Regions from separate parts of the Comamonas resistens genome, predicted to be linked through region 1. Evidence: predicted binding sites of a transcription regulator. Region 1 holds the regulator's gene; each other region holds the start of a gene.
What was found. Region 1 encodes LexA, which represses DNA repair genes until DNA is damaged. Its sites were predicted from a motif close to ACTGTATNNNNATACAGT; they were not measured.
Positions count from the first base shown of each region.

Region 2: QMY55_RS06290 (DNA topoisomerase IV subunit B) is a predicted target of LexA. The motif match lies at 5,575-5,592, and genes of this name have one in related genera.
Region 3: recA (recombinase RecA) is a predicted target of LexA. The motif match lies at 5,119-5,136, and genes of this name have one in related genera.

Region 1 is NZ_CP125947.1:2,282,765-2,292,156, reverse strand. It holds gene lpxK (tetraacyldisaccharide 4'-kinase) at 1-877, shown strand, start outside; gene QMY55_RS10745 (Trm112 family protein) at 959-1,147, shown strand; gene kdsB (3-deoxy-manno-octulosonate cytidylyltransferase) at 1,232-2,008, shown strand; gene adk (adenylate kinase) at 2,418-3,074, shown strand; gene QMY55_RS10730 (asparaginase) at 3,165-4,199, opposite strand; gene lexA (transcriptional repressor LexA) at 4,281-4,955, shown strand; gene QMY55_RS10720 (hypothetical protein) at 5,120-5,527, shown strand; gene QMY55_RS10715 (hypothetical protein) at 6,092-6,421, opposite strand; gene QMY55_RS10710 (Crp/Fnr family transcriptional regulator) at 6,497-7,210, opposite strand; gene QMY55_RS10705 (D-2-hydroxyacid dehydrogenase family protein) at 7,586-8,605, shown strand; gene QMY55_RS10700 (hypothetical protein) at 8,626-9,264, opposite strand; gene QMY55_RS10695 (DNA polymerase III subunit chi) at 9,268-9,392, opposite strand, start outside.
Region 2 is NZ_CP125947.1:1,373,462-1,382,853, forward strand. It holds gene QMY55_RS06255 (DUF6630 family protein) at 1-1,879, opposite strand, end outside; gene QMY55_RS06260 (class I SAM-dependent methyltransferase) at 1,914-2,495, opposite strand; gene QMY55_RS06265 (hypothetical protein) at 2,565-3,020, opposite strand; gene QMY55_RS06270 (SDR family oxidoreductase) at 3,030-3,842, opposite strand; gene QMY55_RS06275 (hypothetical protein) at 3,885-4,016, opposite strand; gene QMY55_RS06280 (MFS transporter) at 4,022-5,212, opposite strand; gene QMY55_RS06285 (hypothetical protein) at 5,318-5,449, opposite strand; gene QMY55_RS06290 (DNA topoisomerase IV subunit B) at 5,626-7,596, shown strand; gene QMY55_RS06295 (lytic transglycosylase domain-containing protein) at 7,746-8,549, shown strand; gene parC (DNA topoisomerase IV subunit A) at 8,682-9,392, shown strand, end outside.
Region 3 is NZ_CP125947.1:5,227,709-5,237,100, reverse strand. It holds gene QMY55_RS24455 (biotin--[acetyl-CoA-carboxylase] ligase) at 1-10, shown strand, start outside; gene QMY55_RS24450 (SPOR domain-containing protein) at 194-958, shown strand; gene QMY55_RS24445 (Bug family tripartite tricarboxylate transporter substrate binding protein) at 1,066-2,043, opposite strand; gene QMY55_RS24440 (sensor histidine kinase) at 2,258-3,700, opposite strand; gene QMY55_RS24435 (response regulator) at 3,798-4,475, opposite strand; gene QMY55_RS24430 (MarR family winged helix-turn-helix transcriptional regulator) at 4,564-5,055, opposite strand; gene recA (recombinase RecA) at 5,193-6,314, shown strand; gene recX (recombination regulator RecX) at 6,530-7,012, shown strand; gene QMY55_RS24415 (hypothetical protein) at 7,048-7,773, shown strand; gene QMY55_RS24410 (MgtC/SapB family protein) at 7,783-9,018, opposite strand; gene yddG (aromatic amino acid DMT transporter YddG) at 9,005-9,392, opposite strand, start outside.

The sequences.
Region 1 (9,392 bases):
TCAGCAAAGCACGGGGCTGCCTGTGATCGTGGTGGGAAATGTGATTGCCGGCGGTGCGGGCAAGACGCCCGTGACGCAGGCAGTTGTCGCCCATCTGCAGGCTGCCGGCTGGACGCCGGGCATTCTCTCGCGCGGCTATGGCCGCAAGACCGACGACTGCCGCGAAGCCCTGCCGGACAGCCCGGCCAGCGAGGTCGGCGACGAGCCCGCCCTGCTGGCCCGCAGCACGGGTGCGCCCGTCTTCGTGGCGACCAAGCGGCTGGATGCGGCCCGCGCGCTGCGCGAAAAATATCCGCAGGTCGACATTTTGGTCAGCGACGATGGCCTGCAACATCTGACCATGGCCCGCGATGTGGAGCTGTGCGTATTCAACGACGAAGGTGTGGGCAATGGCTTTTTGCTGCCCGCAGGCCCTTTGCGCGAACCCTGGCCCCGCGATGTGACCGCCACGCTGTATGCTGGCCAAGCGCCCCAACCCACAGGCAGTGCACCAGCCTTTGCGCTGCGACGGCAGTTGGCCGATCACGCGCGCAATGGGCGGGGCGAGAGCCGCTCTCTGCGCGATCTGGCGGTTCGCCCCGTGGAGGCCGTGGCCGCGGTGGCCCGGCCGGAATCCTTTTTCTCCATGCTGCTGGCTCAGGGGTTGACGCTGGACGCCACCCAGGCACTACCGGACCACTATGATTTCGAGAGCTTCTCACGCAAGCTGGATAATGGATCAGCATTGATTTGTACGGAAAAAGATGCGGTCAAACTCTGGCGCAGTTTTCCCGATGCCTGGGCCGTGCCGCTGCAATTGCAGCTGCCCCATGCGTTCTGGGCCCTGCTCGACGCCAGACTGGCCGCGGTTTGCCCATCAGGCCCCGGAAGGTCTTGATCGCTGACTATCATTAGCGCCAGTTTTCGGAAATTTCGCAGCCCGACCGGCTGCACCACTCATTGATTGCAGGACTTTCCCATGGATGCCAAACTTCTTGAACTGCTGGTCTGCCCCGTGACCAAAGGCCCTTTGCGCTTTGACCGCGAGCGCCAGGAGCTGATCAGCCACAGCGCGCGCCTGGCCTATCCCGTGCGTGACGGCATTCCCGTGTTGCTGGAAAACGAAGCCCGCACCCTGACCGATGACGAAATCGACGAAGCCTCCTGAGTCGCTTCGCGTCTTTCCCCTCGAAGGGGGACGGCCCTTGCTGGCCGTCTCTGACCAGTCCTCTGTGAGCTGTTTCCTGTTTCTATGTCCTATACGGTACTGATTCCCGCCCGCCTGTCCTCCAGCCGCCTGCCCGGCAAGCCCCTGGCCGATATCGGCGGTCTGCCCATGGTCGTGCGCGTAGCCCAGCGCGCCGCCAAAGCGGGCGCTGCGCGCTGCGTGGTCGCAGGTGATGACGAAAGCATCGTCGCTGCCTGCGCTCGGCACGGCATTGAAGCCATCCTGACCCGCAAGAACCACCCCAGCGGCAGCGACCGACTGGCCGAGGCCTGCGAACAGCTGGGGCTGAGCGGTGACGATGTGGTTGTCAATGTCCAGGGCGACGAACCCCTGATCGACCCGCTGCTGATCGACGCCACGGCCAAGCTGCTGCTATCCCGCCCCGAAGCCAGCATGGGCACGGCCGCCCATCCCATTGACACTCTGGCCGACTACCGCAACCCCAATGTGGTGAAGGTGGTCTGCGACGCCAATGGTCTGGCCAGCTATTTCAGCCGTGCACCGATTCCCTTTTCGCGCGACCACGCCGATGAAGAATGGTGGAAGACGGCAACTGCCAAGTCTGGCCATACCGGCTTCACCCCGCTGCGCCATATCGGTATCTATAGCTACAAAGCCGGTTTTCTGCGTGAGTTCCCGCAGTTGGCTCCCGCTCCCACCGAGGCCATGGAGCAGCTGGAGCAGTTGCGCGCGCTGTGGCACGGCCATCGGATCGCCGTACACATCACCCCCGACGCACCCGGCGCTGGCGTGGACACGCCTGAAGACCTGGAGCGCGTGCGCGCCCTGTTCGCCAGCTGAAGCAATGAATCTGCCTGCGGCAGGCAGACTCCTCTTCGACAAGCCCCTTGTTGGCGGCCCTCGGGCAAACCCCGATTTTGCATCCAGCCCCCTGACCTGCCCAAAACAGATGACCTGGTATCTTTTTGCCAGGTATCTCAAGCTGGTCAAGCGCTGACAGCTATACTTTTACATAGTCCGAACAGCACATGCACAGCCCAGCAGGCCTGCGTTACAACGACAACAGTCGTGCTGGCGACGATGAACAAGCCCAAGGTGGCCGCACTTGTGACAGTTTTGTCTATGGCGTGTAAGCCTGTGTTGGTCTTGTGCGTGCTATCCTTGCCCGCGAAAAATACGGCCCGAGGCTGACAGGCGTCCACCCGCCTGCTCTGGCCAGCAAGAATTTCTACTCTCCTCAAGGATTTCCATGAAACTGATTTTGTTGGGTGCACCCGGCGCCGGCAAAGGCACTCAGGCCGCCTTTATCTGCCAAAAGTACGGTATCCCTCAAATCTCCACCGGCGACATGCTGCGTGCCGCCGTCAAGGCTGGCACGCCCCTGGGCCTGCAAGCCAAGGCCGTGATGGATGCCGGCCAGTTGGTCAGCGACGACCTGATCATCAATCTGGTCAAGGAACGCATTGCCCAGGCCGATTGCGCCAACGGTTTCCTGTTTGACGGTTTTCCTCGCACCATCCCCCAGGCCGACGCCATGAAGGCTGCCGGCGTGAAACTGGACTATGTGCTGGAAATCGACGTACCCTTTGAGGCCATCATCGAGCGCATGAGCGGCCGCCGCAGCCACCCCGCTTCGGGCCGCACCTACCATGTCAAGTTCAACCCCCCCAAAGTGGAAGGCAAGGACGATGTGACCGGTGAAGACCTGGTTCAACGCGAAGACGACAAGGAAGAAACCGTCAAGAAGCGCCTGGACGTGTACAGCAGCCAGACACGCCCCCTGGTGGATTACTACCAGAACTGGGCCAAGCAAGACGCTGCCAGCGCCCCTCAGTACCGCGCAATCAGCGGCCTGGGCAGCGTGGAAGAAATCACCGAGCGTGCACTGAAGGCCCTGGCCCAGTAAACCGCAGTGAATTCACCACTCCAAAAAAGCACCGCCCAGGTGCTTTTTTGTTGTCCGCGTCAGGTACGGCAAGCGAGTGAAGCTATGGCTTCAGGAGCTTCTGAGCAGCTCAAGCATCATCGCCACCCGTGCCTTGCTGGGCGGCAACAGTACGCAATCCAGCATCTGCGGGTCTGCAGCCCGGCAAAGCTGAGCCTTGATCTCATCCATCAGGCCGGCCTCGCCTGCGTCGCCGGCCACGGGCTCACCCTGGCCCACCGTCTGTCCTTCCAGGCAACGCGTCGCGCACCAAACCATCACCCCCTGCTCCCGCGCGCGAAGCAGCGCCTGTTGCAACTCATGATGCACGGTGGCATTGCCCGTTCCCGCCACCACCAGGCCCTGCACACCGGCCCCCACCAACGCATTGACAGCACGCGCACCCTGCGCTGCACCGGACTGCAAAAGCTCGACCCAGGGCAGCTCGTCACAGCTCAGCAGATCCAGCAGGTCTGCCTGCGCCCAGGCGCTGCAAGCGGCAGAAGGGGCGGCCACCCAACGCACTCGCCCCTCTTCCACATAAGCGCATGGCCCGCCTTCATAAGAATGCATGGCGTTCAAGCGATAGGGGTGAACCTTCAGCACCTGCCGCGCAGCATGAACTTCACCGGCAGCGGCGACCCACACACCTCCTTGCCCCCCAGCGGCCACGGCCACGGCGTCGCGCAAGTTCTGCGGGCCATCGGCTTGCAGCGATGTGGCGGGCCGCATGGCGCAAGTCAGCACTACGGGCTTGCCCGGCTGCAGCACGGCCTGCAGCAGCCAGGCCGTTTCTTCCAGCGTATCCGTGCCATGGGTGATCACCAGCGCCTGAATGTCAGCGTCATCCAGCGCCTGTGCCGTCGCCTTGAGCAGCGTGCGCCACACACCCCAGTCCATGTCCTTGCTGTCCACCTGCGCCAATTGCACGGCATCCAGCACCGCGCCGGTGCGCCCTGCAGCAATACGTGGCAAATCCGGCACGGCTGCAATCAGCCCCTGCACACTGATCTGCCCCGCCCTATAACCCACGCCCTGCGTGCTCTCTGCAGCCTCACCGGCAATCGTTCCACCGGTTCCCAAAATCACAATCTTTGGATTTGGCACTTGCTCTCCACATCAAACTGGTTAAAAATACAGGTACTGTATAAACCCACAGATCAACAATTCGGTGACCGGAAGCCAGACATGCTAGACCACCCCAAACTCACACCCCGCCAGCAGCAGATTCTGGACCTCATCCAGTCCACCATCGCGCGTACCGGTGCGCCACCGACTCGGGCAGAGATTGCAAGCACCTTTGGCTTCAAATCCGCCAACGCCGCCGAAGAGCACCTGCAAGCCCTGGCCCGCAAAGGTGTGATCGATCTGGTCAGCGGCACCTCGCGCGGCATTCGATTGCGCGCCGATACCGTACGCAACATCAACGCTGCCCGTGGCACCAGCTTTGCCTTGCCCATGACGGCCTTGAGCCAGCTGATCCTGCCTCTGGTCGGCCGCGTGGCCGCAGGCTCGCCCATTCTGGCTCAGGAACATATCGACCAAACCTATTCGGTGGAACCCAGCCTGTTTGCGGCCAAGCCCGACTACCTGCTCAAGGTGCGCGGCATGTCCATGCGTGACGCCGGCATCATGGACGGCGACCTTCTGGCCGTGCAATCCGCACACGAAGCACGCAACGGCCAGATCGTTGTTGCGCGCCTGGGGGATGATGTCACCGTCAAACGTTTCAAGCGCACCCCCCAGGGCATTGAGCTGCTGCCCGAAAACCCCGACTACAAGATCATCCACGTCGACCCCGAAGAGCCCTTCGCCATCGAAGGCCTGGCCGTAGGCCTGATCCGCAACACCATGTTCATGTAAGCGCTGGTCAACCACCCGACGAGATCGCTCAGCAGCCACTCGCCCCCCGAATTTCTCCAGTCCAGGTGGTAGGCGCGAAGCCGGATGCTTCGCCCTGGGCGGAGCTTTGCCCGAAATCCGCAATCCTGCCCGATCCACGCCGAAAGGCCCTGAGGAGTTGCTTTATGGAATTCGCCAAACCTTTGCTCGCTCTGACTCGCTGGAAACTCAAAGTCTTCCCGGTCTCCCCTTCGGCCAACCTGTGCAGCATTGCGGCTCCAGCTCCGGCATCTCCAAACCAAAGCGAGAATATCGTTGCACACGATGTTCAAAGCGCCTATTTGAACGTCTTCACCATGCGCAAAAGCCGAACTCGCAGCAAGGCAACGCGCAGCGCCGTACCAGCGAGCCCTCAGCTCAGCTTGCCCCTGCAGACAGACGCAGATGCAGCGCTTGCAACGGCCCGCACCCTCAAAATCGTCCAGCGCGAACCCCGCAAGCAACCCGAATGCCTGTTGATTTCCGGTCGCATGGCCGATGTCTGCGCTGCCCTGGAAAATATGGCACGCAACGAACGGGCCATGCAGGCCTGAGTGAACTACCTCCACTCCAGCAGACAATTCTGAGCTTCAAGCTCGGGCGCGCTCAAACGCCGCGGGGCTGTGCCCCCCAGATGACTGTGGCGGCGTGAGCGGCTTTTGAGCGCACTGGTATTTGCAGATCCCAGCAGTACACAGACATAAACGCGGAGTCTTCCCACCAGGTCAAGCCTTGCTCCCAGGGAGACTGTATGAATGCGGTATTGCTTGAAATCGGTGCTGCACATAGGCTTTGCGCATACCGTAATGCGCAGCTTGCAAGCTGCTGTTTTGCAGTCAGATCCCATGACAACGAAACCTCATTGATTTTCAGCCGAGCCTGAGGTTCTCATCCCTCCCTCCAATTCCCCGGGCACGCCGCAAGGCATCGGCCTTTATTTACGTGAACCACCGATCGAGCCAGAGTGGTTCGCTCAGGGCATCGGCCCATCGCTGGCGATCGATGGCGTCCAGCGACTTGGAGCCTCTGGAAGAAACTACAGCCTTGCAGCGCAGAGTTGATCGATATGTTCAAGCTTGGGAAAGCCACAAGGCCGCCATCCGGCTTCTGATCTGAATCTATTGTTTGGGTGTTTGGGCTGCTTCAGCAGTCGCCGTTTCACATTGCTCTCGCAACCAAAGAATGCTGTCCAGTTTCGTCATATCCGGCGCGCGCTGCCGAAGAAAATTCAGAGATGCTTGCAGAGCCGCGCTGTACCGGCTCTCGAATTCATCGTCTGCACCACCAGGCGGCGCCATCATGTAATGGCAATAGTCCGGATTCTGCGCAAACTCCCGCACAGGATTGGACTGCTCCATCGAGAAAGCCGAGCTGCACAGGCCTATAGTCAGAAAAACCAAAGCGCTGCTCCTGTAACTACGACCCATCCACAGCGACGCTTTTTGCATGGTCTCTACCCTTCAGTATTGAAAAATTCATTCTCTGACGGGCTCTTTCAGGCCTTTGTATCCCGGTATACGGTACTAGCTGTTTTTTAGGACCTCACGCAAAGTTGCAAGGTCTACGGTGATATGGCCCTTTTTCGCATCGACAATGGCGCCGCAATCCACCAGCTTGGCTATGGTGCGAGTCACCGATACCCGCGATAAGGCTGTCATGGAGGCAATGGCCTCATGCGAGAGGGAAACGTCTGGTAGATGATCCGCAGAATTGTCGTCAGCGCTTTGCCGCGAGCTGTGATTGGCCAACTGATACAGCAGACTCGCCACTCTGAAAAGCGGCTGCGGCGAGGTGATCGAAGAGATGCGATCCAGCAGCATGCGATTCTTCAACCCCAAGAGTTTGATTAGCGAGACGGCAATTTCAGGCTGCTGCCCGAAGCATTCCGCCATTTCCTCTGCGGTGTAGCTGCTGACCACGGCATCACTGACGGCTCGAACAGAGGTGCCTCGCTTCGCTCCGGAAAAAGCTGGCCCCTCTCCGACCACGGCACCTGGGCCGAAGAGCTCGACCAAAATTTCTGTCCCATCGGGACGCAAGATTCTTGAGTGGAACACGCCGCTGCGTATGAGGTGAAAGCTGCGCAGCACCTGACCTTGTCGGAACAGGCAATCACCGACAGCCAGCCTCGCCACCGTTCCGATCTGTGGAGCGTTGAGTAGCATGGCGGAAAGTTCCTCGTGGCAATCCCAGGAACCATAAGGCGGTGCTTCGGCGTTTTTAGGTCTCGTGGCCATTTTTCTTTGATCAATCAAGGGCCGGATTATGGACACGTACCTCGCACGCGAAGCTCCACCAGAGCGGCAATGTGTGACCAAACTTGAAGATTGAGCAAACCTCGCATTCTCTGACGCCATCGCCAGCAGCCCTAATCCGGCACAAGCTTGAACGACAATACGGTCAGCAGCATTCCCTGCGAAGATGTATGCAGCCCGCCCTCCATTCGGCGCAGCTCTTTGAAAGTTGCGCTAGGCTATGGTTCATATGGACGCACCATGGCCGGCTGGCGGTACATCAATTGGGGTACAGGTTTGAGAGATCAAACACCCGCGTGATTGACGCGACTGAGATCTTCATCAATAAATTCAGCCACTTACTAAAGGATCCCGGTGGTGAATATAGTTATTTTGGACGACTACCAGGACGCCGTGCGCAAGCTAGCTTGCGCACAACTTCTCGATCCCTTCAATGCCAAGGTCTACACCAATACGGTCAAGGGTGTGGGTCAGCTGTCTGTTCGTCTGCGGGATGCAGATGTCATCGTCCTGATTCGCGAGCGCACCCCCATATCACGCCAGTTGCTGGAAAAGCTGCCGCGCCTCAAACTCATTGCCCAAACGGGCAAGGCCGGCGCGCATATCGACATACAAGCCTGCACGGAACGTGGTGTGGCGATTGCCGAGGGCATCGGATCACCTGTTGCACCCGCAGAGCTGACCTGGGCGCTGGTCATGGCAGCCATGCGACGCCTGCCCCAATATATCTCCAACCTCAAGCATGGAGCCTGGCAACAGTCGGGCCTCAAGGCTGCATCCATGCCTTCGAACTTCGGCCTGGGCAATGTTTTGCGCGGCCGCATGCTGGGCATCTGGGGCTACGGCCGCATTGGTCAGTTGGTGGCCAGCTATGGCAAGGCTTTTGGCATGCAGGTCTGCGTCTGGGGCAGCGACACATCACGCCAGAAAGCGGAAAGCGATGGCCATCTGGCTGCGCCGACCAAGGAGGCATTTTTCGAACAATGCGATGTACTGTCGATTCATCTGCGCCTGAACGACGCGACGCGTGGAGCTGTCACGGCACAAGACCTTGCCCGGATGAAACCCACGGCGTTGTTTGTGAACACATCGCGCGCCGAGTTGGTGGAGCCAGAGGCACTGCTGTGCGCCCTGAACCGGGGCCGACCTGGCCTAGCTGCCATCGACGTCTTCGAGAGCGAGCCCATCCTCCAGGGCCATGCCTTGCTGCGGCTGGAAAATTGCATCTGCACGCCACATATCGGCTATGTGGAACAAGACAGCTACGAGATGTATTTCCGCGCCGCGTTCGAAAACGTGGTGAATTTTGTCAATGGACAACCTTCCCACATATTGAATCCCGAAGTCTTCAGCGGCCCTGTGCGCATGGGACGCTGATTGCAGCAACTCGGTCGACTCTATGCCTTGTGCGAAGCCGTTGCAGTCCCAACGGCTTGCTCAAGCGTCTGCCGCAGCACTGACTTCATCTCTTCGCGCAGACGCTGCGCCAGAGACTGTGTCTGCTGCTGCACGACGGCAGCAATCATCGCCTGAAGACGCTCATCCAGCACTTGCTCGACATGCTGCATCAGCTGATTCAGCATTTGCTGCTGCATATCCAGTCCCGGCTGTACGTCAGCTTGATCCATAGCAGCCTCTACGACCAAGTCTGCATGATCAGCAATGCTCTCGCCCTGCACAGATTCGAGCTCTCGCTGCTCCAGCAAGGGCTCGACACCTTGCACAGGGCTGTCCTGAAACTCCACGGAAGGATCTGCAAAAGGCTGCTGTGGCGGTAGAGACTCTGGCAGCGGCGGCAAATCATGAGGAATGGCAGCAGGCAGACCACGCACGTAGAGGCCGTCGGCCAACCAGGGCGAATGAAAAGGTGCCAGCGGAGCTGCAGCAATCACCAAAGAGTCTGCCGCTGCATCTGGTACATGAGCCCGCATCGATGAAGAGCCGTCTTCGCCAGCCTCTTCCTTTGCCACCTCAACAGGCACGATCTCTGTCAGAGTCGGAACAAAACGCGGCGGGGTCTTGGATGAGCTGTTCATGGCTTAACTCTTGAGCTGCAAATCATGCCGGACAATGGACAAACCGCGCGCCGCATAGTCACGCCAGCGTGCACGGGCCTCGTGACGATCCATTTCGTCCGAAGACGAGACGATCTCGACCACGCGCG
Region 2 (9,392 bases), 910 kb from region 1:
GGCTGGCAATGGGCAGCAGGTGTATCCAGTACAGCGTCAGTGCATTGTCGCTTTCGGGCAAATGCATCACATCGGGGTCGATCTCGCCAGCTCCATCTTCGCCATTGTCCCAGCCCATTTCATCAGGGTCGGGTTCGGCCACGCAGTCGCGCCATTGCTGCAGCAGTTCGCCGGCCTCGTCCTCATCGCCCAGGCAGAGGATGCGGGTGATGTCCTGCATCCAGGTTTCGTCCTCGGCTTCGATCAGCTCCGCGCGCGTGATGGTGGTGGCTGGGGCTTCATCGTCGAGACCCTTGAACATGCCGCGCATGGCATTGCGATAGTCATCCCAGGTTTCGCCGGTACGGGTGAGACTGAAGTCCTTGATGGAAAACATCAGCAATTCGGCCTCCGGCCCTTCTCCCATGAAGGTGAGCAGCTCATTTTTTTTGGGGCTGCAGTTCAGCGGCGGGCACCAGACCTCGGGCGCTGCCAACAGCTTGCCCTTGGTGTTGTAGATATGGGGTTGGCCTTTTTCGGTGATCGCCAGCAGCTTGCCACCCGGTAGCACCTTGGGTGGGGAACTGTTGAAGCCGCGTTCGATGGTCTGGTATGCGCAGGGGATGATTTCCTGGCCGCTGATATGGATCACGCCTTCACGAATCTCGAAGTCTGTCTCGTCCTGTTCGTTGCGGGTGGGCACGCGTGCGAGCACTACGGCCAGGCCGGTCCTGGCATCGAAGTCGTGGACTTGCTCATAGAGGCTGGCGTCAAACAGCGGCGCTCCATCGGGCTTGAGCAGCAGTTTTTGCGAGCCGCCAGACGTGCCATAGGGCCCCTTGTCGGCGCGAATGAACTCGTCTTCTTCGGCGTTGTAGTAGATGCTGGAGAGGCCCTCGTGCAGCAGCTCCAGCCCGGGCAGGCTGCGCAGGTCTTCCGTACCGGGCACGTTCGCCGATTTGCAGGCCATGACCTGAGGCGTGACGGCATAGGCATTGAGGTAGCCCGCGGATGGCGGCACCAGCCAGTTGCCGTTCAAGTCCTTGATGCCGGACTTTTCACCTTCGCCTTCCCTGGCTTCAGGGTAGCGGACATTGATATGGCCGCCTGATGTGTAGGCGCCGCAAGCGCCCTCAATAGGCTTGACCAGCCAGCGGCCATAGGGCGTGACCAGGCCGACGGGCCAGTTGCCGCGATGGTTTTCGCCAGGCAGCTTTTCACCTGTGCGCGGATGCTTCAGGGGCATCACGTAATAGGCATCCGTGCCTTCGTCCCAGGCGCTGTGGTAGCGCTCCACATAGTTGTCCTTGAGCCAGGCAGGCCAGTCGTCATCGCTGTAGCGCTCTATCACTTCGGTGCGAGCAAGTACCGAATGGCTCCACCAGCCAAGCTGGAAATGCGGATGCTGCTTCAAAACCTGTAGCGCTTCGGGCAGGCTATCCGCGCTGCAGTCCCATTGCAGGCAGCGTTCGCGCAGCGAGCCCAAGGCTGCGGCGTATTCGGGTGTGTCAAAGTCATGGGGGATCAGCGTGGCGCAGTCCAGCAGCAGCCAGTGGCGCTGGCTTTGGCTGATGATGGCGTCGATCTGCTGCCAGCTTTTTCTGACCGAGTCCGGCCAGTGGGCGGGCAGCGGCTCCATCTGCGCCTTGAGCCATTGCCAGCGTGCCTTGACCTGATCCATGGGGGCGGCCAGGGAGATCAGGCTTTCCTTGTCCTGGTAGGCGCTGCAGGGCACCAGTTCGGGCAGATGCCGGGCATCGCCCAGCAGCAGGCTGAACAGGAGCGGCGTGCTTTCAAACCACTCGGCCCAGGCTTCGCAGGGGCCGCCTGGCTGGGCTGGCCAGTCGGTGGTCGGGCCCGGATGTTCATTGTGTGCGAGGAGCAGAGCGTAGTCAGGCATGAAGCAGTCTGGGCTGTCGATATGGGAAGTGAAATCAGGCCTGAAGCAATGCAGGGTCTGCGCTATCAGCTCCTGGCTTGATCGCGGCAATGCGCTGCACCACACGCTCGGGCTGGTGCAACTGGCCGTGCTCATAGGCCACGATGGTCCAGCCCTCGCAAATCTTCAGCAACTCGCCTGGGGCCAGCAAAAAGTCGGGGCGCGAGGGTTTGCCAAAAGCTTCGTTGCCCTGGCCAAAGGTTTCGTAGAGCAGCACGCCACCGGGCTTGACGCTATCCAGAATCTGCGCCCACAGCGGACGCCACAGATAGTTGGTCACCACCACGGCGTCGAACTGCTGGCCGGGCAGGGGCCAGGGACTGTTTTCAATATCGGCCTGAATGGCCTGACCCAGGTTTGCTACTGCATCGATAGCTTCCTGCGCTCTGTCTATACCGGTTACGGGGTGATTGGATGCATGAAACATCCGCATATGCCGTCCCAGGCCGCAGGCGATATCAAGCACCTGCCCCTGAGGGCGCACCAGATGGGCGAAGCGGACAATCCAGTCGGAGGGCGCTTGCGCGCCATGGGAAGAGGGCAGTGTCGCTGCCGCGGCAGGAATAGGGCAAGTCATTGTGCTGAAAACTATAGCAGCGAGCCTGCTCACTCAGGCCGCTATGTGCCAGAGCGCTTGTAAGCCTTGTTAAGACCCAGGCTTGCGGCGCAGTTGCAGCACACCCGCCAACATTACGACCAGACCAATGAGCGTGAGCCAGATGACAGGGCCATACCAGTGCCAGAAGCCTGCCTGAATCACATCTTCCGGCAGACCGGTGCCCGCGTGTGGGCTATCTGCGGGAGGGACTCTGGCCAGAATCTGTGCTCCCACTTTATGGACGCGCGTCTTGCTGGAGTTCAGCGGAATGTGGATATTTCGCCCGTCGCCACTCGCAATAGTGACGGAGCTGCGTTGGCGATAGTGATCCAGAGGCCCCAGCTCGGTCACGGTATAGAGCACAGGCTGGCTGGTGGTGCGCAACTGCTCGACCTGGTGAATGGCGTCGCGCGCAACCCCTAGCGCGATGACCGCCATGATGAGCAGGGCGGCGCAAATGGCTGCTGCGCACCAGAAGGTGGCTTGCTTGTTGGGTACTGCCATGTCAGGGTTTCAATGCGGTTTGACGTCATCCTTGAGTGCGGCCAGGGCGATTTTTTCCACCAGGCCCGGAACAATCAGCTTCATGAAGCGGCCCAGCTTGCCCTTGCCCGTCATCACCACCTCGCGCTGGCGGCGGTTCATGCCGTCGATGATGAGGCGCGCGCATTCCGCTGCGCTCATGGCACCGTCCTCCTTGAGGCCGCTGACGCCTGCTGCTTCGCCCCTGGCGTTGTAGCCGTGGTAGCGGATGCGCGTATCCACCACGCCGGGGTAGGCCGTGGTCACGCTGACGCCCGCAGGCTTGAGTTCGGTGCGCAGCGCTTCGAAAAAGCCGCTCATGGCAAATTTGCTGGCGCTGTAGGCCGTGCGCCCCGGCACCCCCACCAATCCGGCCAACGACGAAACCGCCACGATGCGACCCCGGCTGGCCTTGAGCTGCGGCAGCGCTGCATGGGTGCACCAGACGCTGCCCCAGAGGTTGATGCGCATCAGCCGCTCATACCAGCCCAGGTCCTCTGCACGGACTTCCTCGAACAGCGCATGGGCCGAGACTCCGGCGTTGTTGATCAGTGCATCGAGTCCGCCGAACTGCCGCACGGCGGCATCAATCAGCGCGCGGCACTGGGCTTGATCGCTGACATCGGTGGGAGCGATCAGCACCTGTGCGCCCAGTGCACGGCATTGCTGGGCCACGGTTTCCAGATTGGCGGCATTGCGTGCAGCCAGAGTCAGCTGCAGCCGGCTCTGATGGGTTTGCGCCAGCTGGCGGGCCATTTCGGCGCCTATGCCGTCCGAAGCTCCGGTGATGATGATGCGGGGCATGTACTCTCCCGGCCTGGCCGCGGGGCCGGGTGGCGCCCTGAATCAGAAACAGGCCCAGACCTGGTCCGCCAGTGTGAGCATGAAATCGGGCCGCAGATACAGGGCAAACACGGTCAGCAGCACCGCAAGCACGGCGGCCCAGATAGCGATGTGTTGCCAGCGTTTGAGAGACATGGTCTTCAGGCCGTCATGGTTGGCTGGCGCGGGATGGCTGTCTCGCGCACGGGCAGATTGACCAGGGCGGCAAAAATTCCCAGGGCAATCGACAGATACCAGACCATATCGTAATTGCCGTTGATGTCATACAGATAGCCGCCCAGCCAGACGCCCAGGAAGCTGCCGATCTGGTGGCTGAAGAAGACAAAGCCGCCCAGCATGGACAGGTGCTGCACGCCGAAGATCTGGGCAATGGTGGCATTGGTCAGAGGCACGGTGGACAGCCACAGAAAGCCCATGGCCGCGCAGAAGATATAGACCGACCAGGGCGACAGCGGGGCCAGCAAGAAGCAGATGGTGGCTATTGAGCGCAGGCTGTAGATGCCAGACAGCAGATAGCGCTTGGGCATCTTCTGCCCCAGATTGCCGGCCAGATAGGTGCCGAAGATATTGAACAGTCCCACCAGTGCCAGCGAGGTACTGGCCACCTGGGGCGCCATGCCGAAGTCCTTGAGGTAGCTGGGCATGTGCACGCCGATGAACATGACCTGAAAGCCGCAGACGAAATAGCCGGCCATCAGCAGCAGGAAGCTGGGGTAGCTCCAGGCTTCCTTGAGCGCCTGACCCACGGTCTGCTCGCGCTTGACGGGCGCGCCGCTGGCAAAGCCCGGCTCGCGCAGCCCGAACGCCAGGGCGGCGATCAGCAATGCAAACACGGCCAGGATCATCAAGGCGTTGGACCAGTTCACGCTGGCGATCAGGCTGCCTTCGACCGGCACCATGAAAAACTGGCCGAACGAACCCGCGGCGGCCGTCACGCCCATGGCCCAGCTGCGCCGTGCCACGGGAATCTGCCGGCCCAGCACGCCGTAGATCACGGCATAGGTGGTGCCGGCCTGAGCCGCACCGATCAGCACACCGGCTGTGGCCAGAAACCACAGCGGCGTGGGGGACAGCGCCATGCCGACCAGACCCAGTGCATAGAGGATGGAGCCGCCAATCAGCACCTTGAACGCGCCTATGCGGTCGGCCAGCATGCCCACGAAAATGCCCAACACGCCCCAGGAGAGGTTTTGCACGGCAATGGCCAGCGAGAAGCTCTCGCGCGTCCAGCCCATGCTCTGGGTGATGGGCAGCAGCCACAGGCCAAAACCATGGCGTATGCCCATGGACAGGGTGACGATGGCGCCTCCGCACAGAAGAATCTGCACCATGGACAGGGGCGCTGTAGAGGTCTTGGTAGTCATGCTGTGCGATCGGAATTTCGGGTCGGGGGCATCACTTTAACGAAACAAGTTGTTGTGCGCCTGTACCGGCCGTCACATGCGCGGCAGGCTCGCTTGCCAGAATGCGAGATCGGTGCGCAGGGCCAAAAATGACGGATTTCCAAAGACTTGAAAAAAGAGAGCGCCCGGCGTGGGATCTACCTTGGGTTTGAGTGAAAACCACATGAATATCCTTAAACAGCAAGCGCCAGACGCTCTCTTTTTGAAAGCCATACAGAGGTGAGTCACTGAGGAAAACACATGCGCAAGACAAATGTTCGGGCTTTGTGCAAGAGTATTGGGAGTAAACAACTGTGAATTTATCCAGCTCTCTTTCGGAGAGGCCACTACAATCCGCCCCCATGGCAGTCAAACCGTCCAACGAATATTCCGAAGGCTCGATCCGCGTTCTCAAGGGTCTGGAGCCTGTCAAACAGCGTCCCGGTATGTACACGCGTACCGACAACCCCCTGCACATACTGCAGGAGGTGATTGACAACGCGGCCGACGAGGCGCTTGCCGGCTACGGCAAGAAAATCAAGTTCACCATCCACTCCGACGGTTCCTTCAGCGTCGAGGACGACGGCCGCGGCATTCCGTTCGGCCTGCACCCCGAGGAAAAAGCACCTGTGGTGGAACTGGTCTTCACGCGTTTGCACGCGGGCGGCAAGTTCGACAAGGGCAATGGCGGTGCCTACAGCTTCTCGGGCGGCCTGCACGGCGTGGGCGTCTCGGTGACCAATGCGCTGGCCACACGGCTGGAGGTCCAGGTGCACCGCGACGGCCAGGTGGCCACGCTGGTGTTCTCGGGCGGCGATGTGATCGAGCCGCTCAAGGTTCGTCCTCTGCAGGCCGGCGAGCGCAAGCAGGGCACGACGGTACGTGCCTGGCCCGATGCCAAATACTTCGAATCCTCGGCCCTGCCCATGGGCGAGCTGGTGCATCTGCTGCGCAGCAAGGCCGTGCTCATGCCTGGCGTGGCCGTTTCGCTGATCAACGAAAAGTCGCGTGACACTCAGACCTGGCAGTTCAAGGGTGGTCTGCGCGACTATCTGGCGCAAAGCCTGCACGGTGAGCCCATCATCCCCCTGTTCGAAGGCGAGGGCTTTGCCGACAAGCACAACGACAGCTTTGCCGAAGGCGAGGGCGCGGCCTGGTGCGTGGCCTTCACCGAAGACGGCGCGCCGCTGCGTGAAAGCTATGTCAACCTGATTCCCACCACGGCGGGCGGCACGCATGACAGCGGCCTGCGAGACGGTCTGTTCCAGGCCGTCAAGGCCTTCATCGACATGCACTCGCTGCTGCCCAAGGGTGTCAAGCTCATGCCCGACGATGTGTTCGCGCGCGCCAGCTATGTGCTCAATGCCAAGGTGCTGGACCCGCAATTCCAGGGCCAGATCAAGGAGCGCCTGAACTCGCGCGACGCCGTGCGGCTGGTCTCGGGCTATGTGCGCCCGGCGCTGGAGCTGTGGCTCAACGAGCATGTGGACTGGGGCAAGAAGCTGGCCGAGATCGCCATCAAGGCCGCCCAGACCCGGCAGAAGGCCGGCCAGAAAGTCGAAAAACGCAAGGGCAGCGGCGTGGCCGTGCTGCCCGGCAAGCTGACCGACTGCGAGAGCAAGGACATAGCCGTCAACGAGGTGTTCCTGGTCGAGGGCGATTCGGCTGGCGGCTCTGCCAAGATGGGCCGCGACAAGGAAACCCAGGCCGTGCTGCCATTGCGCGGCAAGGTGCTCAACACCTGGGAAGTGGACCGCGACCGCCTGTTTGCCAACAACGAAATCCACGATATCTCGGTGGCCATCGGCGTGGACCCGCATGGCCCCAATGACGAGCCGGATTTGTCCGGCCTGCGCTACGGCAAGATTTGTATCCTCTCGGATGCGGATGTGGACGGCTCGCACATCCAGGTCTTGCTGCTGACCCTGTTCTTCAAGCATTTCCCCAAGCTCATCGAGGCCGGCCATATTCATGTGGCCTTGCCACCGCTGTTCCGCGTCGATGTGCCCGCACGGGGCAAGAAGCCGGCGATCAAGGTCTATGCGCTGGACGAAGGGGAGCTCGACGCCATCCTCGAAAAATGCGCCAAGGATGGCGTGCCGCGCGAGAAATGCCAGGTCAGCCGTTTCAAGGGCCTGGGCGAGATGAATGCCGAACAGCTGTGGGAGACCACGCTGAACCCCGATACGCGCCGCCTGCTGCCCGTGCAGTTCATGAATATGGACTTTGCGCAGGCCTCGGCTGTGGTTACCAAGCTCATGGGCAAGGGCGAAGCCGCTGCCCGCCGTGAGCTGATGGAGCTGCATGGCGACGCCGTGGAGGTCGATATCTGAGCGGGTGCATGGGCGCTAACAGTCGCCCGCCGCAGTGATGGAATCAAGTCATGCCAAGTCTTCAGCGCTTTTCAGCTCCAACTCGTTTGCTGGCCGATGGCCGGCAGGCTGCTGTGTCTGCCGGCGTTTCTGCCGGTTTGCCTGCCCGTATGCGGCAGCTGGGCCTGCAACTGCTGCTGGCAGGGGCTGGCTGGCTGGCGCTGACGCCGGCGGCACATGCCGATCTGTGGGCCTATGTGGATGAGTTTGGCGTCACGCACTTTGCGGCAGAGGCGCTGGATAGCCGCTACAAGCTGTTCTTCAAGGGCGCTCTCTACGACAGCAGCAAACCGGGTTTGCAGCCGCGTGGCGATTCGGCCACGCAGGGTTTGAATGCACGCACGCGCACGCAGAGCTTTTTCGAGGTCTCGCCGCGCTACAAGAGCGTGCGTCCGCATCTGCAAAAGGCCGCTGAAAAGACGGGTGTGGACTATGACCTGCTCAAGGCCGTGATTGCCGTGGAATCGGGGTTTGACTCCGAAGCCGTTTCTCCCAAGGGGGCGGTAGGCCTGATGCAGCTGATGCCTGCCACGGCCGAGCGCTTTGGCGTCTCGGCCAATAAAAAGCGCAGCCTGCAGCAGCAACTGGCCGACCCTGCGGTCAATGTGCCCGCTGGCGCACGCTACCTCAGCTATCTGATGGATCTGTTCCCCGGCCGCCTGGACCTGGTTCTGGCTGCCTATAACGCGGGTGAGGGTGCGGTCAACAAATATGGCAAGTCCGTGCCGCCTTACAAGGAAACGCTGAACTATGTCAAAGCGGTGACCGGCATTTATGAGCAGTTGCAGGCTTCCAATCCGCTGACCACCCGCGTGGCCTCGGCCAGCGTGCGGGGCGGCAAAGGCGGTGGTGCGGCTCCACGCATTCGCATGACCTTGCCCGGTATGACAGGTGCTGATTCGATATCCCAATAAATTGAGTCGCCTGACAGGCGCAATCTGAAAAACGACTTACGCAAATGAGGATCAAGCTGGTGCTTTGCCTCAAGGAAACTGCCTTCGTGCATCCCTGTTTGCGTAAGTCCTATGAAAAACTACAAAGAATTCATGAGCGATCAAACCATACTGGATTTGTCTCAACAAGCCTCTGGCGAGGCGCTGGATCTGGGTCAATACGCACAGCGCGCCTACCTCGAATACGCTTTATCGGTGGTCAAGGGCCGTGCCCTGCCCGATGTCAGCGATGGCTTGAAGCCCGTGCAGCGCCGCATTCTCTACGCCATGGACCGCATGGGCCTGGGCTACAGCGGCCCGAACGGCAACACGGCGGCCAAGCCGGTCAAGAGCGCGCGCGTGGTCGGCGACGTGCTGGGCCGCTTTCATCCGCACGGCGACCAGTCGGCCTATGACGCGCTGGTGCGCATGGCGCAGGACTTCAACCAGCGCTATCCGCTGGTCGACGGCCAGGGTAACTTCGGCAGCCGCGACGGCGACGGCGCAGCGGCCATGCGTTATACCGAGGCACGCCTGTCCAAGATCACCGGCCTGCTGCTCGATGAAATCGATATGGGAACGGTGGACTTCGTCCCCAACTACGACGGCAGCACCCAGGAGCCCAAGCAGCTTCCGGCTCGTCTGCCGTTCTCGCTGCTCAATGGTGCCAGCGGCATTGCCGTGGGTCTGGCCACCGAAATCCCCAGCCACAATCTGCCCGAAGTGGCTGCAGCCTGCGTGGCCCTGATCAAGAAGCCGCAGCTGCCCGAGGAAGAGCTGCTGGCGTTGATTCCCGGCCCAGACTATCCGGGCGGCGGCCAGATC
Region 3 (9,392 bases), 2.3 Mb from region 1:
GCAGGCTTGAAATGCAGCACCTCCTGAGGCGCTTTGCGCCTTCCTCCTCTCTCTACGCGCTGCGCGCTAGGGGAGGAGGACGCAGCCCTCGCTGCGGGGCGGCCCTTGCTCGGCTGCCCGTGATTGGAATGCGCCGGGTTCACAGGCCATGTAGGGGCTGTAATCTGGCGGATAACATTGATATGGGAACGCCATGCTGAGAATCGTCTTTCTGCTGCTGCTGCTGGGCAATGCCGGCTATTACATGTGGAGTCACGGCTATCTGGCCAGCATGGGGCTGCAGCCAGCGGTGCAGTCCGAACCCCAGCGTCTGCAAGAGCAGATCAAGCCCGATGCCTTGACGCTGCAAGCGCCCGAGCCTGCGACCGAGCAGGCCGAGGAGCCCGTGCAGGAAGAGCCCAAGCCCGAGGAAAAAGCGGAGCCAAAACCCGAGGCAAAGCCTGAACCCAAGCCGGAAAAGGCCGACAAGCCCGAGCCCGTGGCAGCCAAGGAGGTGAAAGAGCCAGAGAGCTGCTATCAGGCCTCCGGCATCGAGGAAAAGCAGGCCGAGACCATTCGCCGGGCCCTGGCGGCAGGCAAGCTCAAGAGCGAATGGGATCTGGTGGCCAGCCACCAGGGCGGCCGCTGGATGGTCTATATGGGCAAGTTCCCCGATGCCGAGTTTCTGGACCGCAAGCGCGGCGAGCTGCGCCTGATGAATATCGACTTCGACCGTGCGGGCGGCGGCTTCGAGCCCGGTCTGTCGCTGGGCCGTTTCTCTACCGAAGAAGCCGCGCAGCGCCAGCTGGCCACCTTCACGCGCCAGGGCGTGCGCACCGCCCGCGTGGTGCAGGAGCGCCCTGAAATCACCACCTACGCGCTGCGTCTGCCCAAGGCCACACCCACCTTCCGCAATGAAGTGGCGGCACTGGCAGGCAAGAACCTGTTGCCCAAGGCCTTGCAGGCATGTCCGAAGTGACGCCTGGCAGCTCTTGATTGATGAGCTGCTGACGCAAAAAAGGCCTGCATTTGCAGGCCTTTTTGCCATGAAAACCAGATGCAGCAAGCGCATCCAGCTTCTGTTTTTTAGTCCATATGGATATTGGCCGACGCGGCCACCTTCTTCATCTTGGCGACTTCGCTGGCAATCTGCTTGGTGAAGTCGGCGCTCGATGTGCCCGAGGGGTACAGGCCTTGAGCCGCCATGCGCTGCTTGACCGCAGGGTCCTTCAGTGCGGCAATGATGGCCTTTTGCACACGTTCCACTTGTGCGGCTGGCGTGCTCTTGGGGGCGACCAGGCCGAACCAGGATGGATCGTTGAGGTCGGGATGGCCGGCCTGGGCGTAGGTCGGCACATCGGGCAGCACCTCAAGGCGCTCATGCCAGGACACAGCCAGCGCCACGACCTTGCCCGACTTGATGTGGGGCAGAGAGGACGCCACCTGATCGAAGTACACGGGCACCTGGCCGCCGAGCAGGTCGTTGATGGCCGGGCCTGCACCCTTGTAGGGGATATGCGTCATCTGGGTGCCCGTGCTCTTGAGGAACTGGGCGCCCCACATGTGGGCGATGGTGCCGTTGCCGGGCGTGGCGAAGCTGACCTTGCCGGGATTGGCCTTGAGGTAGGCCACAAACTCGGCAAAAGTCTTGGCGGGAATCAGCTTGGGATTGATCACCAGCACGCCGGGGGCCTTGACGATTTCGGTCACGCCCACGAAGTCGTTGATGGCGTCGTAGGGCAGCTTTTTGTAGACGGCAGGGTTCACGCCCTGGGTGGACAGCGTGGCGATACCGAAGGTCAGGCCATCGGTGGCGCGGGCCACTTCGGCCATGCCGATGGAGCCGCCGGCGCCGGCGCGGTTCTCGATCACCACGGGCTGGCCGCCCAGCAGCTTGGACAGCACGTCCTGCATATTGCGAGGCACCATATCGGTGGCGCCGCCAGGCGGGAAGGGTACGACGATGCGCAGGGGGCGCGAGGTTTCCTGTGCCAGAGACAGACCTGACAGGGAAGAGGCCACGGCAGCAGCGGCTGCAGAGTGGATGAATTGACGACGTTGCATGAAAGCTCCTGGATCCAGTGAAACACAGAGAAATTGCTGAGCTTTATCTAGACTCTTGTAGGGCAATTCCTATAAATCATTCTAGAGGAAGCAAGTGTTTGCTTGGTACGCAGTTTCCGCTACATCTGCGCCTGGAAACCAGTGCAAATCCAAGCTTGGCGCGGCTTTCAATGACCTGCGCAGCACCAGACCGGTGCATGGTTTGGGCTATGACCTATCCCTGTCCCGGCATGGCCTTGAAGCGCACGGTAAACAAGGCGCCTGGCGAGGGCTGGCCGGGTCTGGCATCCTGCAGCAGCACCTGCGCGCCATGCTGGCGCGCGATTTCCATGACGATGGGCAGGCCCAGACCCGAGCCATCGGCTTCCGTACCCAGCGCGCGGTAAAAGGGCTGGAAGATCAGTTCGCGCTCGGCCTGCGGCACACCGGGGCCGCTGTCTTCGACCTGCAGCAGCAGCACCTGGCCAAAGTGGTCGGCCTGCACGCGCACGGTGACCATGCCGGGTGTCTCGCTGCTCGATGGCGTGTAGTTGATGGCGTTGTCCACCAGATTGCGCACCAGCTCGGCCAGCAGCGTGGCATTGCCGTTGAGCCAGACGCCGGGCGTGCTGGCGCTGGCGCCCTCGTAGCCCAGGTCTATGCGCTTGTCCATGGCGCGTGGCAGGCAGTCCTGAACCACATCGGTGACGATATGCACCAGATTGCAGCCATGCATGGCGGGCACGGCGCTCTCGGCACGCGCCAGTGCCAGCAGCTGGTTGACGGTGTGCGTGGCGCGCATGCTGGAGCGGCCGATCTGCGCCAGAGAGCGCTTGAGCTCCTCGGTGTTCGTGCCCTCGCGCTGGGCCAGATCGGCCTGCATGCGCAGACCTGCCAGCGGGGTCTTGAGCTGGTGGGCCGCATCGGCCAGAAAGCGCTTTTGCGTGGCGATGGAATCGTCGAGCCGACCCAGCAAATCATTGACGGAGTCGACCAGCGGCACCACCTCCAGCGGCACATCCTTGTGGTTGATGGGCGAGAGGTCTTCGGGCTTGCGCGCGCGAATGCGCTCTTCCAGCCGATGCAGCGGCTTGATGCCGCGCGCCAGCGCCAGCCATACCAGCAGGGCTGCCAGCGGCAGGATGACAAACTGGGGCAGCATCACGCCCTTGATGATTTCGGTGGCCAGCACGCTGCGCTTTTCGCGCGTTTCGGCAACCTGCACCAGGGCGTTGGGCTCGCCGGGCAGCGGCATGCGCACCCAGATATAGGCCACACGCAGATCGATGCCCTTGTACTCCTCGTCGCGCAGCAGCACCGTGCCGGCGGGCGGGTCGTCCTCGGTCGCGGGTGGGCGGGGCAGGTCGCGGTCACCGGCCAGATATTCGCCCTTGACGCCGCTGACCTGAAAGAACACCGTGTCCGACTCGTCGGCCCGCAAGATCTCGCTGGCCGACTGCGGCAGATTGAACTGCACCTTGCCGCGCTGCACGATGACCAGCTGGGCCAGAGCCTGGGCGTTGTATTCCAGTGCGCGGTCGAAGGGCTTGTTGGCCAGGCCCTGGGCCACCAGCCAGGTCAGCGCCAGGCTCACGGGCCACAGCAGCAGCAGCGGCGTGAGCATCCAGTCGAGGATCTCGCCGAAGAGGGATCGCTGCTCACGCTGAAAAATTTTCATGCTTGTAAAACTGGCGTATTCCAACTCAGGGATGGCCAGCAAGGGCCGCCCCGCAGCAAAGGCCATCGTCCCCCTCGGGGGGAAGCGGCGCAGCCGCTCAGGGGGGAGCTATCTTTTCCAGACAATATCCCAGGCCGCGCACGGTGGCGATGCGGATCGGCCCCTTCTCGATCTTCTTGCGCAGACGGTGGATATAGACCTCGATGGCGTTGTTGCTGACCTCTTCGCCCCATTCACACAGTCGCTCCACCAACTGGTCCTTGCTGACCAGGCGGCCCGCGCGCTGCAGCAGCACTTCCAGCAGGCCCAGCTCGCGTGCCGACAGCTCGACCATCTTGCCGTCGATGGTGGCCACGCGCCCGGTCTGGTCGTAGACCAGCGGGCCATGCTTGATGGTGGAGCTGGCGCCGCCCATGCCGCGCCGGGTGAGAGCCCGCACGCGCGCTTCGAGCTCGGACAGCGCAAACGGCTTGGCCATGTAGTCGTCGGCGCCGTAGTCCAGGCCCTGCACGCGCTCCTCGATGGAGTCGGCGGCCGTGAGAATCAGCACCGGCAGCGCATCGCCGCGCCCGCGCAGGCGCTTGAGCACTTCCAGCCCATGCATCTTGGGCAGGCCCAGGTCAAGGATGAGCAAATCGAATTCACTGCTGGTCAGCAAGGCGGTATCGGCCTCGCTGCCATTGGCCACATGGCTGACCACGGCGCCCGAGCTGCGCAAGGTGCGCAGCAGGCCGTCTGCCAGCACCTGGTCGTCTTCGGCAATCAGTATGCGCATGGGGAGTCTCCTGCTTGTTGTGGTGCTCTCGCACTTTTGCCGTCATTGTAGGGATGGGCCGCAGCGTCCGGGCGGCAAAGCGGGCGTCTCAATAGCCGTCGGCATAGGCTTCCAGCCCCAGCGCCACCACGGTGGCCACGTCTTCGCCCACGGCTTCGCGGAATTCGGCCTCGGCCTGACTCACCGCATCATGGAAGGCCTGCAGCCAGACCAGGCCGGTCTCGGTAAAGCGCACATGCCTGGCGCGTGCGTCGTGCGGGTCGATCTCGCGCGTGACCAGGCCCCAGGCCTCGCATTGCGTCACCAGATCGGCCATGGCCTGCTTGGTCATGCCGGCTTTTTCCGCCAGATCGGTGATGCGCTCGCCAGCCAGCGACAGGTGGCGCGTGATATGGATATGGGCCGCGCCCACCTTGTCGCGTGCGGCGAGGTTGGACAGCGCCAGCGGCACCTCCACGTCGCGCGCCATGAGCTGCAGCACGCGTGCGTCGAAGCGGCGCATGGCATGGCCGAGCAGGCGGCCCAGATGGGTCTGGCGCCAGGCATCTTCAGCAGGTGTGACGGGGGTGATTTCGCTCATTGGCAAATAGTAAGGCAAACTGACTATTTATTTGAACACAGCAGCAGTACAAGCCCATAAACTACTGTTCAAGCATCCAGCCTGAATGCAAAAACAGGGCTGGTCACAGACAGTCACTCACCTATTCGGAGCCTGATATGAACGCCATTGCCAAGAACACCACCGCCGACAACAGCGAAAAAGCCAAAGCGCTGGCAGCCGCCCTGGCCCAGATCGAAAAGCAGTTCGGCAAGGGCACGATCATGAAGCTGGGCGAAGGTGAGGCGATCGAAGACATTCAGGTGGTTTCCACAGGCTCCCTGGGCCTGGACATCGCCCTGGGCGTGGGCGGTTTGCCCCGTGGCCGTGTGATCGAGATCTACGGCCCCGAATCCTCGGGCAAGACCACGCTGACGCTGCAGGTGATCGCCGAGATGCAAAAGCAGGGCGGTACCTGCGCCTTCATCGACGCCGAACATGCACTGGACACCAGCTATGCCCAGAAGCTGGGCGTGAACCTCAGCGAAGTGCTGATCAGCCAGCCCGACACCGGCGAGCAGGCGCTGGAAATTTGCGACAGCCTGGTGCGTTCGGGAGCGGTGGACCTGATCGTGGTGGACTCGGTGGCGGCTCTGACACCCAAGGCCGAAATCGAAGGCGATATGGGCGATCAGTTGCCCGGCCTGCAGGCCCGTCTGATGAGCCAGGCGCTGCGCAAGCTCACGGCCACGATCAAGAAGACCAATTGCATGGTCATCTTCATCAACCAGATCCGCATGAAGATCGGTGTGATGTTCGGCTCGCCCGAAACCACCACCGGCGGTAACGCGCTGAAGTTCTATGCCTCCGTGCGTCTGGACATCCGCCGCACCGGCACCATCAAGAAGGGCGACGAGGCCATCGGCAACGAAACCAAGGTCAAGGTGGTGAAGAACAAGGTCTCGCCCCCCTTCAAGGTGGCCGAGTTCGACATCCTGTTCGGCGAAGGCATCTCGCGCGAAGGTGAAATTCTGGACATGGGCGTGAATGCCAAGATCCTGGAAAAGTCCGGTGCCTGGTATGCCTACAACGGCGAGAAGATCGGTCAGGGCCGTGACAACTCGCGTGAATTCCTGCGTGAGAACCCCGCACTGGCCGTCGAGATCGAAAACAAGGTGCGCGAAAGCCTGGGCATTGCCCTGCTGCCAGTGGCCGCCGGCGAAGAAGCCGCCAAGCCCGCCAAAGGCAAGAAGGCCGACAAGAACAGCGCCGTGGACGAGGACGGTGTGATTCAGGCTTGAAGCTCATCAGTGCTCTCTTGAGAAATCGAGAGAGCGCGGCAGATATACAGCGCCTCAAAAAGCGGTGCTGACCCCGCGAGGGGCGGCCAGCAACGGCCGCCATGAAGCAAAGGCCGTCGACCCCTGGGGGAAGACGCGAAGCGGCTCAGGGGGAGCCAGTTTTGCCATCTTTGCGCAGGTTGTCCTGCGCTTTTTTGCTTTAGGAGATGTGTTTCATGGGCTTTGCCAAGCTCTCGCTCAAAGGACGGGCCTTGAAGCTGCTGTCGCAGCGCGAGCATTCGCGCCTGGAACTGTGGCGCAAGCTGGCCGGGCATGTGGAAGAGGGCGACGATCTGAACGCGGTGCTGGACGATCTGGAAAAGCGCGGCTTCATCAACGAGGAGCGAGTGGTGGAGTCCGTGATCCACAGCAAGGCCAGCCGCTTTGGTGCAGCGCGGCTGGTGCAGGAATTGCGCGGCAAGGGGCTTGATGACGAGATGGTGCGCCTAGCTGGCGATCAATTGCGCGATACCGAGCTGCTGCGTGCCAGGGAGCTGTGGCGCAAGCGCTTTGGTGTGCCGCCTGCAGACCTCAAGGAAAAGGCCAAGCAGCTGCGCTTCATGGCTGCACGTGGCTTTTCCTCGGCTGTGGCTTCGCGTGTTGTGCGGGAGGCCCCATACTCCGAGGCGGACTTCGACGAAAGTGATCACGCCGACTGACTGCAGTCCCCTCATACCGGAACAAAGGACAGACCATGCCCGCTGCTGCGCCCGCCACCGAACCTCCTTCTGCGCTGCGCGTGGGTTTGAGCGCTGGCAAATCCTTGCTCGGTGGTCTGATGCTGGGGATTGCGCTGGCCGTGCTGCTGGGCTGCAGCACCGCAGTGTTCTACTTTCTGCGCCTGAGCGGGCCGGGCATGCCTGCTGCGGCCCATGCTGGTGGTGCAGGGGCCGTCATCGCCTTGCTGGCCTCGCCGCCGCTGATCGTGGCGCTGCTGCTGGTGTTCATCATTCCTGCCTATGTGATGGTCGGTCTCATGATCGGGCGTGCCCGCGCCACGGGCAAGCTGGTGGCGCGCTATGGACAAGGGCTGGCGCAGCGCCTTGCCGAGATGCTGGCCCAGCGTGTGGAGTCCATGCCGCGCGCGCACCAGGCACTGCACAAGACGGCAGATCTGCTGAGCGCCAGCACCGCTGTGGAGCATCTCAAGCCCTGGGTGGGTGACGGCAAGGCCGTGCAATGGGTGGTCCGTACAGTGCTCAACCGTTTGCCTCTGGCCGATCTGGTCGACGAATGGAGCCATACCCGCGCCGAATGGGGCACGGAAGCGGCCAAGGACGACCCGGCGCTGCGCGCTTTTCTGGCGGAAAAAATTCAGGGCCTGCTGCAAGACATGGCCGAGCCGCCATGGACGTTGCTGTGGATTTTGATGGCCGTGCACCTTGTGGTGCTGGGCGTTGGCATCTGGCTCACGGCCTGAGATTTTTCCTCAGTTCGATAGCAGCAAACCCAGCCACGCAGCGCAGGGCATGGCAACCAGACCGGCGGCAACCTGCAAGCCGTAACGCATGCCGCCGCTGGCAAAGGCCAGCACGATCTTGGCCAGGCTGCTGGCGCTGAGCACGCCCAGAATGCCCCAGCAGGCCACATCGAGCGGCACGGTGCCAGACAGCTGCAACTGCGCCACACCGGCGGCCGCTGCATGCACCTCGGCCAGTGCCACCAGCATGGTGGTGACCAGCACGCCGGCGCTGCCAAAGCGCTCCCCCAGCCATGCGGCCAGCAGCGATACCCCGGCAATCAGCGCCGCGATCAGCAAGGCCTGACTGAGCTTGAAAGCGCGGCCCGAGCTTTGCGCCACCACCAGATCACTTCGGTGAGCCAGCCACTGCAGACATGCGGACACCAGCAGCAGGGCCAGCACGGCAGCGCCCAGGCTGGGCAGGGCCGCGCGCAGCAGCACTGGCGAAATCGTGCCCACCACGGCCAGAAACAGCAGCAGCGAAGCCAGATTGGCCAGCAGCGCTGCCGATGCACAGGCTGTGGTCTGCTCGCTGTTTTCCCTGGCGCTCTGCCCCATGCCGGTCACAGCCGCCGACGAGGAAACAAAGCCCGAGAAAAAGCCGGCAATCGGCAGGCCCCAGCGTGCGCCGAACAGGCGTTGGGCGATATGGCCAAACATGCCCACGGCCATGACCAGCACCACAATACGCCAGACGGTGACGGGGCTGACGGTACCCCAGGGGTCCAGCGGCTCGGAGGGGAGCAGTGGCATGACCACCAGTGCTGCGGCGCCCAGCATCAGGCCGTCCTGCAATTCGCGTTCGCTGATCAGTTCCCGGCTGAGCTTCTGCATGGGCGCCTTGAGCAGCAGCAAAATCGCCACCAGCACGCCCAGTGCCGCAGCCAGCGATGCATGGTCTACCGACAGGCCGCCCAGCACCACGCTCAGCAGCAAGGCCACTTCTCCGGTCAGGCCGGGGTCGTCCCTGGCGGTATGCAGATAGGCGGCAATCGTCAGGGCTCCGACCAGCAGCAGGCAGACCACAAAGGCCGCGCTGCCCAGCATCCAGCCTATGCAGCCCAGCAGGCATATCAGGGCATGGGTGCGTGTGCCTGCGGCCAGAGTCTGAGGGCCGCCATGCATGCGTTCGCGCACGATGCCTATCATCAGCCCTATGCCCAGGGCCGTCAGCAGGGCGCGCAAGGTGTCATCCAGCTCCATGTTCGGACCTTTCCGTCGTCGGGGCTCTTGTGGCCCACCAGCAGATCAGCGATCCCAGAGTGACCAGAACCACGCCCTGCCAGAAGCTCCAGCCGGGCAGTACCTGCAGCAGCAGGCTGGCCGTGAGTGCCGACAGCACGGGCGTGAAATATGAGGCCGCGGCCAGCACGGCCAGCTTGCCATGCTGTATGCCATGTTCCCAGCAGCTATAGCCCAGGGCCGTCAGCGCCCCGGCCAGAAACAGTTGCAGCGCGGTGGAGCCCGGCCATTGCATGGGCGCAGCATCCTGCCGTAGCCATTGCAGCCAAAGCGCGATGGCCGTCCAGGTCACGAACAGGCCGACGGCGTTGAAGCCCGCACCATAGCGGCGTGCC